2 regions of the Lacrimispora sanguinis genome follow, and region 2 is predicted to be linked to the other one. Evidence: riboswitches for the same ligand, from Rfam matches in the RefSeq annotation. Region 2 holds a riboswitch; the other holds the start of a gene.
What was found. Region 2 has a riboswitch for glycine ahead of ACHZES_RS16540 (sodium:alanine symporter family protein). Riboswitches for the same ligand answer to the same signal wherever they lie in the genome.
Positions count from the first base shown of each region.

Region 1: another riboswitch for glycine. It lies ahead of gcvT (glycine cleavage system aminomethyltransferase GcvT); the one in region 2 lies ahead of ACHZES_RS16540 (sodium:alanine symporter family protein).

Region 1 is NZ_CP173277.1:1,300,451-1,309,685, reverse strand. It holds gene ACHZES_RS06175 (GNAT family N-acetyltransferase) at 85-492, shown strand; gene ACHZES_RS06170 (carboxymuconolactone decarboxylase family protein) at 620-1,006, opposite strand; gene ACHZES_RS06165 (MerR family transcriptional regulator) at 1,089-1,466, shown strand; gene ACHZES_RS06160 (cupin domain-containing protein) at 1,827-2,198, shown strand; gene ACHZES_RS06155 (VOC family protein) at 2,355-2,714, shown strand; gene ACHZES_RS06150 (hypothetical protein) at 2,882-3,496, shown strand; gene ACHZES_RS06145 (hypothetical protein) at 3,655-4,332, shown strand; gene ACHZES_RS06140 (transposase) at 4,480-4,641, shown strand; gene ACHZES_RS06135 (diguanylate cyclase) at 4,836-6,611, shown strand; glycine riboswitch at 6,744-6,826, shown strand; gene gcvT (glycine cleavage system aminomethyltransferase GcvT) at 6,989-8,071, shown strand; gene gcvH (glycine cleavage system protein GcvH) at 8,097-8,480, shown strand; gene gcvPA (aminomethyl-transferring glycine dehydrogenase subunit GcvPA) at 8,494-9,235, shown strand, end outside.
Region 2 is NZ_CP173277.1:3,550,609-3,559,843, forward strand. It holds gene ACHZES_RS16525 (ABC transporter substrate-binding protein) at 1-872, shown strand, start outside; gene ACHZES_RS16530 (carbohydrate ABC transporter permease) at 954-1,859, shown strand; gene ACHZES_RS16535 (carbohydrate ABC transporter permease) at 1,872-2,747, shown strand; gene ACHZES_RS16540 (sodium:alanine symporter family protein) at 2,862-4,247, opposite strand; glycine riboswitch at 4,353-4,446, opposite strand; gene ACHZES_RS16545 (sugar phosphate isomerase/epimerase family protein) at 4,570-5,388, opposite strand; gene ACHZES_RS16550 (VOC family protein) at 5,431-5,898, opposite strand; gene ACHZES_RS16555 (Gfo/Idh/MocA family protein) at 5,961-7,115, opposite strand; gene ACHZES_RS16560 (SDR family NAD(P)-dependent oxidoreductase) at 7,195-7,917, opposite strand; gene ACHZES_RS16565 (carbohydrate ABC transporter permease) at 7,932-8,804, opposite strand; gene ACHZES_RS16570 (carbohydrate ABC transporter permease) at 8,815-9,235, opposite strand, start outside.

The DNA of each region.
Region 1 (9,235 bases), 2.3 Mb from region 2:
ATCGACGATTGTGGCTGCATTGGTGGAGTGATCTATCCCAAATTACCGTTTTTGGAAAAACGGAATTAGAATGGGAGAAATATTATGATTGAATATCGATATACAAAGGATTTTGATGAAAAGCAAATTGAAGAACTCTTTCTATCTGTCAGTTGGTCCTCCGGCAAATTCCCGAATAAATTGAAAATGGCGTTGCATAATTCAAGTAAAGTGATTTCCGCATGGGATGGAGAAAAACTGATTGGGCTTATTAGAGGATTAGATGATGGCATATGGCAAGCTACGATTGATTGCTTATTAGTCAATCCAGAGCATCAAGGCATTGGAATTGCTTCAACACTATTAAAAAGATTGTTAGATGATTACAAAGAATTTTGTTATGTTGATGTAGTTCCAGATGAAAAGAAAAATGTTGATTTCTATTTAAAACATGGCTTTGACTTTATGACAGAGGGGACACCAATGCAAATTAAGGGCACTTCTTGGGAGTAAGTCAATTTCAATTTATCGGGCGGTTTTGAACTGCGTTGAAGTGGGGCTAAGCTTGAAGTCTGTCATCGATGCCATGTGGCAGTGGGGTGAGGAATACAAGTAAAAATTGCGAGCACTTAATGACCTTTTAGTCAACCTTGATATTTCGTTCCGAGAAAATGCTCTTTGCCACATTCACTGCGTTTAATACCCTTGGAAAGCCAATGTAGGGAATGCACTGGATAAAGACTTCGATAATCTTAGCGGGGGCTATTCCAACATTCAAAGCACCGTTTATATGCACGGATAGCTGCGGTTCACAGCCGCCTGCTGTCAGGAGGCTGGTTATGGTTATCATTTCTCTCTCCTGTAAGGTCAGTCCCTCTCGGCAGTAAATATCACCAAAAGCAAATTCTATGATATACCTTCCGAGATCCGGCGCTAAACCATCAAGGGACTTTATTACGTTATCGCCAGCCTGGCCGTCCACCTCCTGCAATTTCTTTGTACCTGCCAAATATCGTTCGTTTGCCATTTCGATCACTCCTTTATTCTGATACAATGAAGTATATAATGTAGAGTTAACTCCAGGTCAAGTGTTTCGGGAGGTTTTTTTTATGAGCTATGCTATAGGCGAATTTTCATCAATCACAGGAATTAGTATCTATACCTTACGGTATTATGAGAAGGAAAACCTGATCATACCCGAACGCAAGGAGAACGGCAGGCGGTATTATTCCGACAGTGATATTGCGTGGATACAGTTTATAAAACGACTGAAAGACACGGGTATGCCAATCAAGGAAATCCGAAAATACGCCCAACTCCGGGCACAGGGTGACGGTACGTTGGAAGAACGGATGGAAATGCTGATACAGCACCGGACTGTTCTGAAAGAGGAAATCGCCGCTATGCAAGAACACCTTGATAATCTTCAGAACAAAATCATTTATTACAAAACAGAGATAAATAAAAAGCATAAGGTAGACGCATAAAAGTCGGCGGTTCTGAAATTAAAAAAATCAGAACCGCCGTTATTCTGTTCTGGATCAAATTGTGCAGGGTCCTATTATGCGTTCTGGCGACAACCCTGTGATGTTGTTGTCCATTTTAGCAAAAAAGACAGATTTTGTGCGCCATGGTCAATTCCTTAAGGACTGCTTCGACATGAACCCGAACATATTGGGAACAGAAAAAGTCCAATTCATAGCATCAATGTCCGCTCCTTATTGGATACAGTTATATTTATATTAGGTAATTGGGCGAAAGTGTGTAATTATTCAGCAGAATGATGGATGGATATATGCCCTGTTACCCTATAATGAGTTTGCGCTGAAGTGTCGATTATTTATATAATGCGAAACATAAGGAAGATAACACATTCAAATTTATTTCCAGAGCCGATTAACAGCCTTCCAGAAGCAGAAATGCCTTTTTCCAATTATCAAGCATATCTTTCTCAAGGAGAGGAACACCAAATTATTTTTATGCAATTTAATGAGGATGTTGATTTTCCAGAACACTCGCATGAAAGTCAATGGGGTATTGTGCTTGAAGGCAAGATTGAACTAACGATAAATGGTGTTAAAAACATTTATACTAAAGGCGATAGGTACTTTATTGAAAAAGATGTGAAGCACTCCGGAAAAATATTTGCTGGCTATGCTGATATCACTTTTTTTAGTCAAAAGGATAGGTACATTACAAAGCCGAAAGTGCAAAAATAAGCAACTTGCGTAGATGCTGGTTATGAGCATAACCCTTGCTACGCTAAATTAGCATTTAACGTATTAATGTACATTGGAAATTTAATATTGATAGTTAGTAATTTTGGTGTTATTCTACTCATAAATATTTATTTCAAAAATATTGGGGGAGTCGAAATGAAAGTGGGAGAAGTATGTTTATTGACAAATGATGTTATCCGATTATCAAATTTTTATAAAATATTATTTGATATCGATAATGGCAGTGATGATAATAATCATCAATTTATCATATCGGAGGATACAACACTGACTGTTTATAATGACGGGATAGAGCGAGAAGCGAACCTACATAACATCTGTATTGCTTTTACAGTCGATGATGTAGATGTAGAGTTTAAGAGATTAAAAGCACTTGGTATCCAGATTATAGAACCCCCAACCGTAAGACCGAGGGGTGCAAAGAATATGAGCTTTTTAGACCCCGATAATAACTTGATAATTTTTAGGTGTTTTCCTCCAAAAATAGAACAATAAGCAAACTAACTATCAGTTATTAAGCTGGTAGTTTTTTATTGTAGTAAATCCAGAAAATCAGAATTTACTGGGCTTTACCGGGGCAAAGAGCAAAATCACGCCGCTGGGTTGTGGCGGTTGTAGTCGGCCCGTAACATTTTAAATCCTAAAACTGGAGGGATATATAAATGAAAAATTTTGATGTAAAAAGTTTAGTAGCGGGGGTCATCATAGGAACGCTGGGGATAACGACCGTATTTGCGGCAACGGGTATTAAGTCCGTGATTTTGAGCAATACGAAAGTTACGCTTAACGGAGATTCTTTACCACTTAGTAAATCCTTAATTTCGGTTACAATGGATAATGAGCAAATCGCAATTTTGTATGTCCCGGCAAATGAATTGCTTGAAAAGCTCGGATATACAGTTAATTATAACGACGTAAAAAATACGGTTGATTTAATTCCCGGTAACAACAGTTCGCATGAAGTTAATGGCGACATCATATCCGAAGGGAATGTCGTTATGAATTTAACCAATAATACCAACCAAATGAATATAGCTGAATCTGGCTCATTCGAAGCGGAAAATAATCAAACATTAACCTTAAATGTTACCTCGGATATTAAGGGTGGGTCGGTAGATCTATTCTTATTTGACCCGAATGGTAAAGAACAGCGCATTACAATCGGCTCCGCTAACATAACTAAAGAGATAGCTTTGAAAAAAGGAGTTTGGCAGTATAATTGTTCCGGTGTATTCAAAGATGGCGGGAACGCAAAGATTGTAGGTATAATCAAATAGAAAGTCAATAAGTAAATAGGATACTCTATCAAAAGTATCCATGAGATTTTATCTCCACGTCAAATTCTAGTTTGCCAATTGGGGAAATATCAATTTAACAATTATAACTGTAGATTATAATATTTTATGCAGCAATGTGGTGAAAAGAGGAGAGAGTTTTGACGAATAGCAGCGTTAAAAAAGAGGCAGGCTGGAAGTATTTATTGCTTTCGATAGGAGCGTTTTTGGGGATTTCATTAGAAGCTGTACATGCTTTTGGTTGGGAACCCATTCTTTATGGAGGAATAACCTTTCAGGAATATGCAACGTGGCAAGCCGTTTTACATTGGGTCATTACCTATTTTACCTGGGCTGTTGCGGGTTATTTGCTTATACGCACTGCAAAATACAGATTGGAATTTGACATATGGGCAAAAGGAGAAAAAATGAGACTGTGGCAACTCCTTGCCGTATTGTTTGGTATTATATTATCTGCGACAATTAGTTATTTTTCTTGGGATGGATTCAAGGTTATAAAAGAATTTACTAATTTAGGCTTGGTAAAATTTTTTTTCCAATACATCTACTACATGGTTGAAACCGCAATGTTTTTGTTGATTATTGTCTTTGGGCAAAAGGCAATGGAAATATGGACAAAAAACCGGAATGTGCCTTGGGGCGGTATCATTTGTGGATTGACTTGGGGGATAGTGCATTTAGTTAGCAGGGGTATTTTTGATATTGAAAACGGTGTGCTTGGCGCAATATTAGGATTTATGTTTGGAGCAGCGTATTTATTGACAAACAGAGATATTAAAAAGTCTTGGCTCATCTTATATTTAATGTTTGCATTGTAAGACAACAGAGAAAATAAGCATTAAGGTAAATTGGCAAGGTTTAAGTTATTGAAGTATAAAAAACTACTAACTATCAACATGATATGCTCCTCCTTGTAGTAGACAGTTTAAATATAAAACTGTTTATACAAGGAGGAGCATATTTTCATGCCTGGAAATAGGAATATATCACCACAAGAAAAAATTAAGGCTGTGAAAGAATTTTTATCCGGGAATGGTTCAGAGTATACCATTGCAGAAAAGTATGGTGTATCACGTAGTGGTTTTAGACGCTGGGTATTAAAATTCTTTTTTTCGATTAATTTATAATAAAACGCAGAAATCGTAGAAACAGATGATAGGAACAAAAGGTAGAGCTATTTTCTCACCTCCAAATTCAACACGTAAAAAATCAAATTGAGTACACGGCAATACAAAGTCGGCGTTCATTATTTTATACTATATGGATATGTTTCCACATCAAGTTAAATCCAGATTAATGGTGCCGCATGCATAGCGGCGGAATGGAGTTCAATTTGAACGAGTTTATTTTTAACAGTATGTTTAAAGATACCAATATCCCCGTTATAGTATGTGAGGCTGGAGATGAAATGATAGTATCCTTTGCCAACAGGGAAGCATACCTGCTTCTTAACCCGTCAATCATTTTGGAGAAACCCGATGCAGATTCCTCCCTGAAGGTTCCTCTCCGCCAATTAATGCGTTTTCAGAATGAAAGGGAACAGGATCATATTCGTCAGACACTGGAACATGCCGGCTCTCTTAGCCAGTACCCATTAAAACTGATATCACCTGAAGAAAGAGTTATTTCTGTTAAAATTGCCGCAAACATTGCATGCCTTGGCGAGTCAAAATATATCATTATATACGTTTTTTATGACGACTCAGACTGCGATTCATCGAATAAATATAATGATATTTTAGCCTACGTTTTAAATACATCCTACCACTCTACGGATATAAACCAGGCTGTGCAGATGATTCTGTCCCGAGTGGGTGAATACATCGATGTCAGCCGTGTGTATATCTTTGAGGATCTTTTTAATAGTTACACGCGCAATACATATGAGTGGTGTGCACCGGGCGTGGAACCTGCAATACAGGATTTACAAAACCTCTGCAAAGATGACTATAGTTACGATATCATTGTGAACCCCTCTGGCCTGTATGTTTCCGATGATGTAAGTACGCTGACGGAAAAGGACCGGGCCATACTGGAGCCACAGGGAATTAAAGCACTTGCTATCCTGCCGTTATTCCAACATGATACGCTAATAGGATTTATTGGCTATGACGACTGTATGAAAACACGGCGTTGGAGCTACAGAGAGTTGATGTTTTTAAAAGGTGTGGGCAGTGTCATATCCTCATTGATTATCAGGCGCAACGAGGAAACGGAGATTATCCGCAGCTACGAGGTACTGCAAACGATCAGCGACAACATTGACTCTATCATCTTTGTTAATGATTTGGAAACCTTCGAACTTAAATTTGTAAACCGGACACTTACGGATCAACTGGGAATTGAATCGGATGGAGTGTTGGGAAGAAAATGCTGGGAGGTGCTGCAAAAGGGAATGGATGGTCCTTGTCCTTTTTGTTCAATTCCCAAGCTGAAATGCAGTGGTTTTGCTCCTAATAAGGGGGTTCTGGAATATGAGCATCAGAATACAATAAACGGCAACTGGTACTGGGTCAAAGATTCAGTCATTCGCTGGGTAGATGGTACTCTGGCTCATTTTGAGGTGGCGATTGATATAACCTTGCGGAAAAAGTGCGAGGAACAATTGCACTATTTTGCTTCGACGGATGCGCTGACTGGCGTATCTAACCGTGAATGGGGCATCAAGATCCTGCAAAAAACGCATGGTTCGCTTCAAATGACGAAACCTGCTGTATCTTTATGCTTTATTGATTTAGATGGATTAAAGTCCATTAATGACATTTTCGGACATGCTGCTGGCGATGAGGCAATTAACAGTGTAGCCCGAGCCATTTCCAAGCGAATTCGTAAGGATGATATGGTTTGCCGGTGGGGTGGCGATGAATTCCTTGTTCTGCTAGGATGCGGTGTTATGGATGCTGATGCTATAATATGTAATATACAAGAAGACTTAAAAGCAAAGGTTCTAGAGGGAACTGGCTCTGCATTATCCTTTAGTTATGGAATCGTCGATTTTACTATGTTTGATAGTGTGGATGCTGCAATCGCCGCTGCTGACAGTTTTATGTACTATAATAAGAATTCCAAACCTTCCCGGATTAAAGACATACGATGAACTGCTCGCAGCCAGGCTGTAAGGAGCCGCCTTAAAAGATAGTTAAAAAGTTGTCAGAATTATTCTAAAAGGTTGTGTAAAAAATGATTGACAGTGCCAAAATACTCTGATAATATCAATAATAAATAACGGATGATGAATCAGAGAGAGAGCACAAATCTGTGCCGCCGAAGGGGAAGGCAGAAACTCTCAGGCAAAAGGATCGGATTCGGACGTAACTCTGGAGAACATTTATGTACCGACGAAGTTAATCTTTCAGGTAAAAGGACAGAGGCAGACAGGAATATCCAATACGGATACTTCTTTCTGCCTTTTTTTGTGCATATAACGGATGATGTTCCTATATTATCATATAAATTATTTAAGGAGGATTAAACATGGAACTTAAAACACCGCTTTATGAAATTCATCTGAAGTATCATGGTAAAATGGTCCCTTTTGCCGGATATCTTCTGCCTATCCAATATGAAGAGGGCATCATAAAGGAGCATATGGCAGTAAGAACGAGGGCAGGGCTTTTTGATGTTTCCCATATGGGAGAAATCATCTGTAAGGGGAAAGATGCACTTGAGAATCTTAATCGTCTGCTGACCAATGATTTTACCGATATGGAGATCGGACAGGCAAGATACAGCCCCATGTGCAATGAGCACGGTGGAACGGTGGATGATCTGATTGTATATAAGAAAAAGGAAGAGGAGTACTTCATTGTCGTAAATGCTTCCAATAAAGAAAAGGATTACCAGTGGATGCTGGAACATAAGTTAGGAGAAGTGGAGTTTGAAGATATTTCTGATAAAATCGCTCAAATCGCCCTGCAAGGTCCCAAATCACAGGAAATACTTATGAAACTCACCTCAGATATACCTGAAAAATACTATCATGCAGTGTTTGATGGAAAAGTGGCCGGAATTCCTTGTATGGTATCCAGAACCGGTTATACAGGGGAAGATGGTTTTGAACTGTATTTAGAAAATCAATATGCTGAGACCATGTGGGAAACACTTATGGAGGCTGGCAGTGAATATGGACTGATCCCATGCGGTCTGGGAGCCAGGGATACTCTGAGGCTGGAGGCAGGCATGCCATTATACGGGCATGAAATGAATGATGAGATTAATCCTGTGGAAATCGGTCTCGGGTTTGCAGTGAAGATGCAAAAGGATGATTTTATCGGAAAAAGCCATTTACCAAATAAAGATTCCCTCACAAGAAAACGAGTTGGCCTAAGGGTAACCGGGCGTGGAATCATAAGGGAACACGAAGAGGTACTTGCAGACGGGAAAAAGGCAGGCTTTACAACATCGGGAACCCATTGCCCATATCTGGGCTATCCGGCAGCCATGGCTATTTTAGATAAAGAATATACAGCAGCAGGTACGAAAGTAACGGTAATCGTCCGGGGAAGAGAAGTAGAAGCGGAAGTGGTAACCCTTCCATTTTATAGAAAATCAAAATAACCTACAAGGAAAAGGAGAATTAATTATGAAGGTATTAGGGGATCTGGTTTATACCAAAACACATGAATGGGTGAGATTTGAAGATGAAACAACGGCTTTGGTCGGACTTACAGATCATGCGCAGCAGTCATTGGGAGAACTTGTTTTTGTTAATCTTCCGGAAGAAGGTGACGATACGACAGCCGGTGAAGTATTTGCTGATGTGGAATCTGTTAAGGCCGTTTCCGATGTATATTGTCCGGTAACCGGAGTTGTATCAGAAATCAATGAAGAACTTTTAGACTCACCGGAAAAGATCAATGAGGCTCCTTATGAAGCCTGGTTTGTGAAAATCACCGATATAACGGATAAAGAAGAATTCTTAAGTCCTGAGGAATACGAAGAACTTGTTAAAAAAGAAATGGAATAAAGGAGATCTGCATATGGGTTCATTTGTACCGGCAACCGACCATGACAGAAAAGAAATGCTGTCAGCGATCGGAATTGAGAGCATAGAAGACCTTTTTGGGCAGCTTCCTCAGGAGGTTTTATTAAAGGATGGATTGAATCTTCCTAACGGAATGTCTGAAATGGAAGTAAATAAAAAGATGGAAGGCATTGCAGCAAAAAATACGGTGTTTCCAGTTATATTCAGAGGAGCAGGTGCTTACAAGCATTACATTCCTTCCATTGTAAAAAGCGTGATATCCAAAGAAACCCTGTACACCGCCTATACCCCGTATCAGGCGGAAATGAGCCAGGGAATCTTACAATCCATATATGAATACCAGACAATGATCTGTGAGATTACAGGGATGGATGTGGCCAATGCCTCCGTATATGACGGCGCGTCTGCGGCGGCTGAAGCGGTAGCTATGTGCAGGGACAGAAAGAAAAACAGGGCATTTGTTTCCGCAGCGGTTCATCCTCAGGTAATAGAAACCATAAAGACCTATTGTTTTGGAAACGGGATGGAACTTACGGTTATTCCGGAAAAAGACGGTATAACAGATCTGGATTTTCTAAAAGAACATCTGGATAGTCAGGCCGCATGTGTCTACATTCAGAATCCAAATTATTACGGCATTCTGGAACCGGCAGAAGAGATCGGAAGCATAGCAAAGGAAGCCAATGCCCGCTATATCATGGGAGTGAATCCTATTTCTTTGGGAATCATTAAGACGC
Region 2 (9,235 bases):
TAATAAAGGCTTGCAGGGAAGTGGGAGAGGGAACATTAAAATCCATTCCTTACCAGCCCAACGTATTCGCATTTTTCTATAATCAGACTATTTTCGATGAGGCAGGAATAAAGGAAGTACCAAAGACCTGGGAAGAGCTTGATGCAGCATGCCAGAAGATCAAGGATGCGGGCTATACTCCTATTACCTGTGATGACGCTTACATAACATCCATGTTTGGCTATCATATGTCCAGACTATTAGGCGAACAGGGAACAGAGGCTGTTGTAAAGGAAGGCAAGTGGGATGACCCGGCAGTTCTTAAAACCGCACAGGCCTATGAGGACTTTGCACAAAAAGGGTATTTTTCAGAAACCATTGCCTCTAATGTATGGCCTGCTGGACAGAACCAGGAACTTGCTATGGGAACGGCAGCTATGTATTTAAACGGCTCCTGGCTTCCTAATGAAGTAAAGGATATGGCAGGAGAAGACTTTAAATGGGGTTGCTTCAGCTATCCGGCATTGGAAGGCGGAAAGGATGGCACCAATGCCTCTAACTACGGCGCTCAGGTTCTGGCAATCAACAAGAATACTAAAAACGGAGAAAATGCATTTAAACTGATTGAATACATCACTCAGGGAGAATTTGACAAGAAGATGTCCGAGATGTCAATGGGTATTCCGGCAGATTCCAGGAATGCAGAATGGCCGGCACAGCTTGCCAGCGTGAAGCCGGTTATGGAGAGCTTAAGCGTGCGTTATCCTTGGGCAGCCGGAGCGGAAGCAAATGCAGATTTAACACCAATTATTAAGGAGAACTTTATGAAGCTTTGCGGTGGTTCTATTACAGCGACAGGGTTCGTAGATGCTCTTAAAGCAGCAGGTAAATAATCCGGATCAATAGATTTTTATGGTGGCACCGCCCTGGCGGTGTCACCCTGTGATTAAGGAAAGCCGGGGGAGGTATTTAACGTGAAGAAGAATAAGACAATGATTGCCGTATTTCTAACACCGGCAGTTTTAATGTTTGTCCTTGTATTCCTTTATCCCATACTCAGGACAATTTTAATGAGCTTCTTTAAAATTGAAGGAATCACGGATTCTATGACTAAGTGGCAGTTTACCGGATTTGCCAATTACAGCAAGCTTGCGTCCACCAGCTTATTCCGCATTTCCATGTGGAATCTGTTCCGCATCTGGTTGATCGGCGGACTGGTTGTTATGTCTCTCGCTCTATTGTTTGCGGTGATCCTCACCAGCGGGATACGTTTTAAAAGTTTTTTTAAGGCAATGATCTATCTTCCCAACGTAGTCAGTGCGGTCGCCCTTGCGACCATGTGGCTTCAGTATGTATACAGCCCTAAATTCGGTCTCCTTAAAAATGTATTTTCCGCCATGGGGCTTAAATACTTATCCAAAGTCCAGTGGCTTGATAATGATCACAAATTCATGGCCCTTCTGGTTGCCTACTGTTTTGGAATGGTAGGATATCACATGCTGATCTTTGCAAGCGGAATCGAGCGGATCGGAGAGGACTACTATGAGGCAGCCACTCTGGATGGAGCAAATAAGGTAAACCAGTTCCGTTATATTACCCTTCCCTTGTTAAAAGGGGTATTCAAAACAAATATTACCATGTGGAGCGTTACATCGGTGGGATTTTTCGTCTGGTCCCAGCTGTTCTCAACGGTTACGGCGGATACCCAGACCATTACTCCCATGGTTTATATGTACATGATGATTTTTGGTGCCGGCAACAGCATGACCGAGCGGAATGCAGGCCTTGGTGCGGCAATTGGTGTCCTCTTAAGCATCTGTGTGGTTGCTGTATTCCTGCTATGCAACAAACTGATAAAAGAGGATGATCTGGAATTCTAAGGAGGGGAATCTATGGCTAAAAAGAGAGGATTTATGGAGCCATTCAACTGGAAAAGAGAGCTTAGGCTTTTTCCGGGATATCTGCTCCTTAGTGTTTGGATATTATTTACCATTGTATTGTTAGGCTGGGTGGTAGCTGCCAGCTTTTCTACGACAAAGGCCATCTTTTCAGGCCATGTCTTATCCCAGGGAATTCATTTTGAAAACTATGCAAAGGCCTGGACCAATTCCAATGTGTCCGCTATTTTCTTTAATTCCCTGATGTATTCCGTTATATCATGTACGCTTCTCGTTTTGATTTGTGCGCCTGCTGCGTACGTATTGTCCCGATTTTGCTTTGCAGGGAATAAAATGATCCAGACCAGTCTCGTTTCTGCCATGGGAGTGCCTGTGGTCATGATCGTTCTTCCCTTATTCAGCCTGATCGCCGGTATGAATGTGTTAAACAACTACATTGCAAATAAGGCAGTGCTCATATTTCTTTATGTGGGGATCAATGTTCCTTATACAACGATTTTTCTGCTCACATTTTTTGCCAATATCTCCAGGGCATACGAAGAAGCGGCTGCCATTGACGGCTGTCCTCCCATGAGAGCTTTCTGGCTGATCATGTTCCCCATGGCTCAGTCCGGGATTATAACGGTAACTATATTCAATTTTATTAATATATGGAATGAGTATTTTATTTCCCTGATTTTCGCCAACTCCGACAGGGTGCGGCCGGTTGCAGTAGGACTTTATTCCATGATTAATTCCATGAAATATACAGGAGACTGGTCAGGGATGTTTGCATCTGTTATCATCGTATTTCTTCCTACCTTTATCCTTTATATCTTTTTATCGGAGAAGATCATTGCCGGTATTACCGGGGGCGGAGTCAAAGGCTGATCGCTTTGATGGAAAAATAAAAAACCTCCTGCTTTATGCGGGACTGCGAGACAATCCATTTACCGGAGGAATGTTTCTTTCGCAGCCCAAGAAAGGCAGGAGGTTTTTAAGTTATTATTTATCTACGACAGGAATCGGAGTTTCGTCTCTTTCGTCTAAGTGGTTTAAGTAATATTTGGTATCCTTTGCTACTACACCCGATAGAAGCAGCACAGCCACAAGATTGGGAATCGCCATCAGCGCGTTTAGGATGTCTGAAATAGTCCACACCAGATCCAGGGACAGCACGGGGCCGACAACTACGATTGACACGAAGATGATTTTATAGGGCAGCATCCCCTTGGCGCCGAATAAGTACTCGCAGCAGCGCTCTCCGTAATAAGACCAGCCAAGAATGGTGGAGTAAGCAAAGGTGATAATGCCAACTACCAGGATCACCGGCCCAAGGACTGGAATCTGACTGAAAGCAGCGGTGGTCATCTGGCCGCCGTTTTGAATCATATCCATGTTAATGTCCGGGTTTTTCATTATGGTCGAAACCAGAACCAAACCGGTCATAAGACAGACGACAACCGTGTCCCAGAAGGTTCCGGTTGAGGAAACCAGCGCTTGGCGCACCGGATTGCGTGTCTGTGCAGCCGAAGCGACTAACGGTGCAGAACCCATACCGGACTCATTGGAAAACAAGCCGCGGGCAATACCGTACTGCATGGCAAGCATAATGCCTCGGCCAACCAGGCCGCCTGCGACCGCACCGGGTTGAAAGGCAAGAGTTATAATCGCCTTCAGCGCAGGAATGATAAAATCAGCATTGATACTAAGGATGATCAGACAGCCTGCCACATAGAATGCAGCCATAAATGGTACAAGCTTTTCGCACACCGTTGCGATAGACTTGATACCGCCGATAATAACTACAGCAGTAATCGTGCCGAATACAAGGCCGATCGCAATGCGTGGAATCGGAAGAGGTACATTGTTTTCAATAATCTCAGCAATGGCGTTGATCTGAGTTCCGCTTCCAATGCCAAAGGAAGCAAACAGGGCGAACAGTGCAAAGAGTACGCCCAGCCACTTTAAGCCCAGTGCGCGCTCCAGCGCATACATGGCCCCTCCTTGCATTCGTCCATCCTTCGTCTGCACACGATATTTAACTGCAATCAGGGACTCAGAATATTTGGTAGCAATGCCGAATACACCGGTCAGCCAGCACCAGAGAACTGCGCCCGGACCGCCTAAGAACACTGCTGTACCAACCCCCACAATATTGCCGGTGCCGATGGTAGAGGCAAGGGCAGTAGTCAGCGCTTGAAACTGGCTGACCTCACCTGGTGAATCAGGGTCTTTTGTTACGGAAAGTTTAATGGCTGTAAAGGTTTTGCGCTGGATAAAGCCTGTGCGTACGGTCAAAAATAGGTGAGTGCCAAACAGAAGTACAATCATGGGTAACCCCCAAATTGCTGAGTCCAGCTTGTTGAAAAGTTCAATAACTGTTTGCATTGTTTTCTACTTCCCTTCCTTCATATTTTTTAATAAAAAAAGAGTGGGATATACTCCCACTCACAAAAAAACAGAGATCATGCGATATTCCAAAAAGAAAGTGAAAAAATCGCCTCTGTCCTTTTGCCTGAGAGTTTCGCGCCTAAGCGCTTGCCCCTTCGGCCCCTGCGTGGTAGCAGATGTCTCCAGAGTGCCATCCGTCCACGGTCTGCGCTGGGCGCATTCCGGAGATTTCATATGGCGAATATTTAAAGAATGGTGTAATTATACATTATGGATTAAAATTTTGCAAGAACTTTATCCAAGATCTACGACCATTCACTTATAGCTTTAACCTTCTTTTAACATACTCAATACTTTCCAGATACTCTTTTTCCGAATGCAGATGCTCGATAATCATCGGCATATCCGAGTTGTATTTATCCGCAAGTTTTGCATATTTTTCCAGATTCATTATGCCGCCGCCGCATTCGGTTTCCCTGTACATCATCGTGAAATCCTGCTCAAGCAGGACATCTTTTATATGGCAGCTCTTCATGTATTTGCCAAGTTTATCAAAGGCTTCTTCCATAAACTCCTCATTGAAGAAATACCTGTAAGGTGTGGTGATCCAGTTAAAGATGTCCATATGTACGGCAAAGCGATCTCTTCCGACGTCTTCAATCAGATGCAGATATTCATCAGGTCCTGTCGGATACATCCATGGCATAGGCTCTATGGTATAGTAAGTGTTTTGTGGATTTGCCGCATCGATGATTGTCTGGATGCTTTTTACTGCTTTTTTCCAGGTTTCTTTTGTAAAGTTTTCTCTATAAGCACCGTCCCAGCGTTCACCTGCTGAACCGACTACATTGACAGCACAGTTAGCACCAATTGAATCCGCCAGTTTAAGCTGCCCTATGGCATAATCCATGGCGTCCTTTCTTACATCGTCAAATGGCGATATCGGGTTTCTCCAAACCCCAACTTCCGCAATCAGTAAATCGTGTTCTTTGGCAGCTTTTACATAGCTTTGTATCAGGTCTTCCCCCTGCCTGTAATTGATTGGAAAGTTTACACACTTACAACCGGCTAAAACGTTTCTCTCCGCCCATTCTGCCGGCGAAGAGTGTTCTAATGCTGCTGATAAGCCTATTCGCATAATCTAACCTCCTGAATATTTTTAAACCGGACAATTTGCAGATTACTTTTTGTAGCTTTCCAGCAATTCTATGATGCACTTTAAGTCATTCTCACCGTTCATATAGTTATATTCGCCCGATCCGTCTCCATATATGCCGTGCTGTTCTAAGCTTAACCCGAAAGCCTTGCACTGGGCAATTGCTTCTTTGGAATCGTTCACCTGGAAAGCTACGTGATGGATGCCTTCGCCTTTTTCATTCAAGTAATTTCTCCATGTGGAGGGTGCCTCGCCAGGCTGAATCAGTTCCAGCTGAAGACCGGGGCCGACATCAAAGAATGCCATGAGGCAGCTTGCATCGGGCGCTGGCTCACCTTTATAGGTTGTTCTGGTTATGGAATACTCACCGACAGGCACGGTCGGAGGTACTTCTACTCCTAAAAACTGTGCCCATTTTACCTTTGTTACTTCAACATCTTTAACGATAAAACCTACTTGTGCGACTAAGTTTGTTCCTACTACTCCACTCATGATTTTCTCCTTTAATTTAAATTATTGTTGTTTGGCGTATTAATGATTATGACGCCTGTATTTTACTGCAGATCTCCGACAGAAAGTCCCGGTTCTAGCGGTCTTGGAATCGTACAGCTGGTAATCATTTTATAGATTCGCTGTTCTTTTGAGGCTGTCATAATTCCTTCTATCACTTCGGTGACATGTCTCGCCAATTCCGCACTTGCTCTGTTAGGCCGGCCATACTCAAGTGCATATGCCAGATCAAGTACGCCAAGTCCGCGAGAGTAGTGATTAACCCTATGGTAAAGCTCAGGCAGTTCGTAGGTCTTTAATTCCCGCTGCCTGTATTCTTCATTCTCTTGAAAAGCCGTATCAAGTACCTGCTCTTTGCGATAAACTGAAGGCACTCCCCCGCCGTAGTTAGGGTCCGGGTAGCTTATGGTACCATCAGTCCCATAGATTTCAAATTTCGGAAGACCGGAGTGCCAGATATCAAAACTCATATTCATGCTTACAATTACGCCTGATTTAAGCTTCAATACTGCACTGTAGTGTGTCGGAACTTTGACATCCACATATTTTCCAAGTTGAGATTTACTGAATATCGGGCGTCTGTCAAATCCTTTGCCGCAGGCGCCCGATATGGAATCAACCGGACCTAGCATTGAAACTATGGCGGAGAGGTAATAACCTGCCATATCATGAAGCGGACCGCCGCCTTCTTCGTAGAATGGTGATGGATAAGGATGCCACATCTCCACTCCATGCGACATCATATTGGCTGTTACATAAAGCGGTTTTCCGATGATACCGTCACGAATGTACTTATTCATACTTTGCAGTCCCGAGGACAAGAACGTATCCGGAGCGCTGCCTATCATAAGTCCCTTATCCTTTGCAAGATTTATCAGTTCATCGGCTTCAGAAAGGCTCAGGGCAAACGGTTTTTCTGTAAATAGATGTTTCCCTGCCGAGAGTATAGACAGATTTACCGGCTGATGAAACTTAGGCGGTGTTAAATTGACTACGATCTCTACTTCGCCGTCGGCTAATAATTCTTCCGGTCTGTATGCTTTTCTTATGCCGAATTTCTCCCCGGTCTCTCTGGCCCGCAAAAGGTCTGTGTCTGCGACCGCATAGATGTCCAGATAATGATAATAATTCTGAATATCGGGAATGTAGGTATTGCTGATCGTACCGCACCCGATTATGCCTATTTTGTAAGTTCTCATAAAATGCTTCCTTTTTGTAAAGTTCGCCGGTTCCAAAAATCAGGACGCCGCAGACTGCTTTCCATCTGATCGGCATGTGTCAGTGCGGCATAGTCTCGCCCTTATAGTTGATAAACGGTATGTCCAGCTTCGGGTCTATCTCTCCCTCAATCACCTTATAGATACCTTCTGCGGACTCCGACGGGGATATCTGAGCATTTTCGGCGCCCATGACCGTCTGCATTCTGCCCGGATGCATCATAAATATTCTTACACCGAGTTCAGGCCGCACATCATGCAGATAATTTCGGATTTTCTGTGTGTACATGTTTGCCGCGTATTTTGAAACCGAATAAGAAAGATAGTTATAACCGCCTGATCCAAGATAACCGGCTTCGGAGGTGATATTTATAATGACCGGATAGGAAGAATGGTATAAGTAAGACATAAAATACTTAAGAACAATAGCCATACCCGTTACATTGACATCTAAGGTTTTTCTGAATTTTGCAACATCAAGATCAACAATCTCGTCAATCTTGTCGTATTTTGAGCCGAACAGTACACCTGCGTTGTTGACGATAAAATCGATACCTTCAAACATGTCCGAGATCCCGGCTGCCGCATTCTTAATAGCTTCTTCTTCCGTTATATCCGCAGCTATGACAGTCAGTTTATCGGGGTATTCGGACTGAAGACCGGTTATCTGTTCGCCCGATGCATTCAGCACGATGGCAATCATTCGATTGCCTTTTAATAGCCCCATCTTTGTAAGTTCAAAACCAAGTCCTGTATCTGCTCCTGTTATAAGTCCTGTTGCCATATCACACCACCCTTTCAGTTTTCTGCCTCGCCGAATTTGAACACTTTGAATAGTACAAGAATAATCGCAAGGGATATTACTAGCAGCACCCAACCCATTGCGCAGGCGTATCCCATCTTAAAGAAGCGGAAAGCGTTCTGATACAAATACAGCGAGTAAAACAATGTCGCATTGCCTGGCCCGCCCTCCGTGATGATGAGCGGTTCGGCGAACCATTGAAATACACCGATGATCAGTGTTACCATATTGTACAGGATCGTCGAGCGCAGAAGCGGTATGGTGATAGACATCGTCTGTCTGATAAAACCCGCTCCGTCAATCTCGGCAGCTTCATAAAGATTCGGATCGATATCCTGCAACCCCGCTAGATATATGATGACGGCGTTGCCTATGGTCCATATCATATAGAATATAAATGCAGGTTTTGCGTATGTGATGCTCGACAGCCATGCCGGCCCGGATATGCCGAAATACCCAAGTACCGTATTGACAATACCACCCGACTGAAACATCCATATCCACAAAAAACAAGCCACAATGGTCGGGACAAGGGTCGGTATAAAGAATACCACTTTGAAAATCCCTGCGTGATGCAGATGTTTGTTATTTAAAAGAATTGACACCGCCACTGCAGTAACTGTGGTAACCGGTACACCGAATATCAGCATATATACCGTATTGCCAAGTGCCGCAAGGTAACTCTTATCTCCGAATAAATTAATATAATTTCTCAGACCAATAAATACCGGCGCTTTTATTACCTTATATTCACAAAATGAATAATAAAGCGAACTTAAAATCGGATAAAGTGTAAATACTAAAAAGCCGATAATCCATGGTGATATGAAAAGCAATGCATTGCGAATGTCTTTTTTTCTATAATCCATGCGCTCCTCCTTACCCTTTTATTCCTGACATGGTTACGCCTTGAATGAAATACTTCTGCAGTACAAAAAACAGTATAAGAACAGGCATAACCATCATTGAACCAAGTGCCAAAAGCACCGTCCACTGCGGATCAAGATTTGATTTTAACATGGACGCCGCAAGAGATAGCGTGTAAAGCTTCTGATCCGAAAGAAATATAAGGGGACCAATATAATCATTCCAGCTTTTCATAAAGGCAAAGATGGCAACTGTGGCGAGCACGGGTTTTGCAAGTGGGAGAGTAAGCTGCCAGAATATCCTGAATTCACCTGCACCATCTATCTTGGCGGATTCAGAAAGTTCGGCCGGCAGCCCGATTAAAAATTGCCGGATCAGGAATATGTAGAACGGGTATCCGAAAAAACAGGTAAACGTAAGCGGTAAGAAGGTA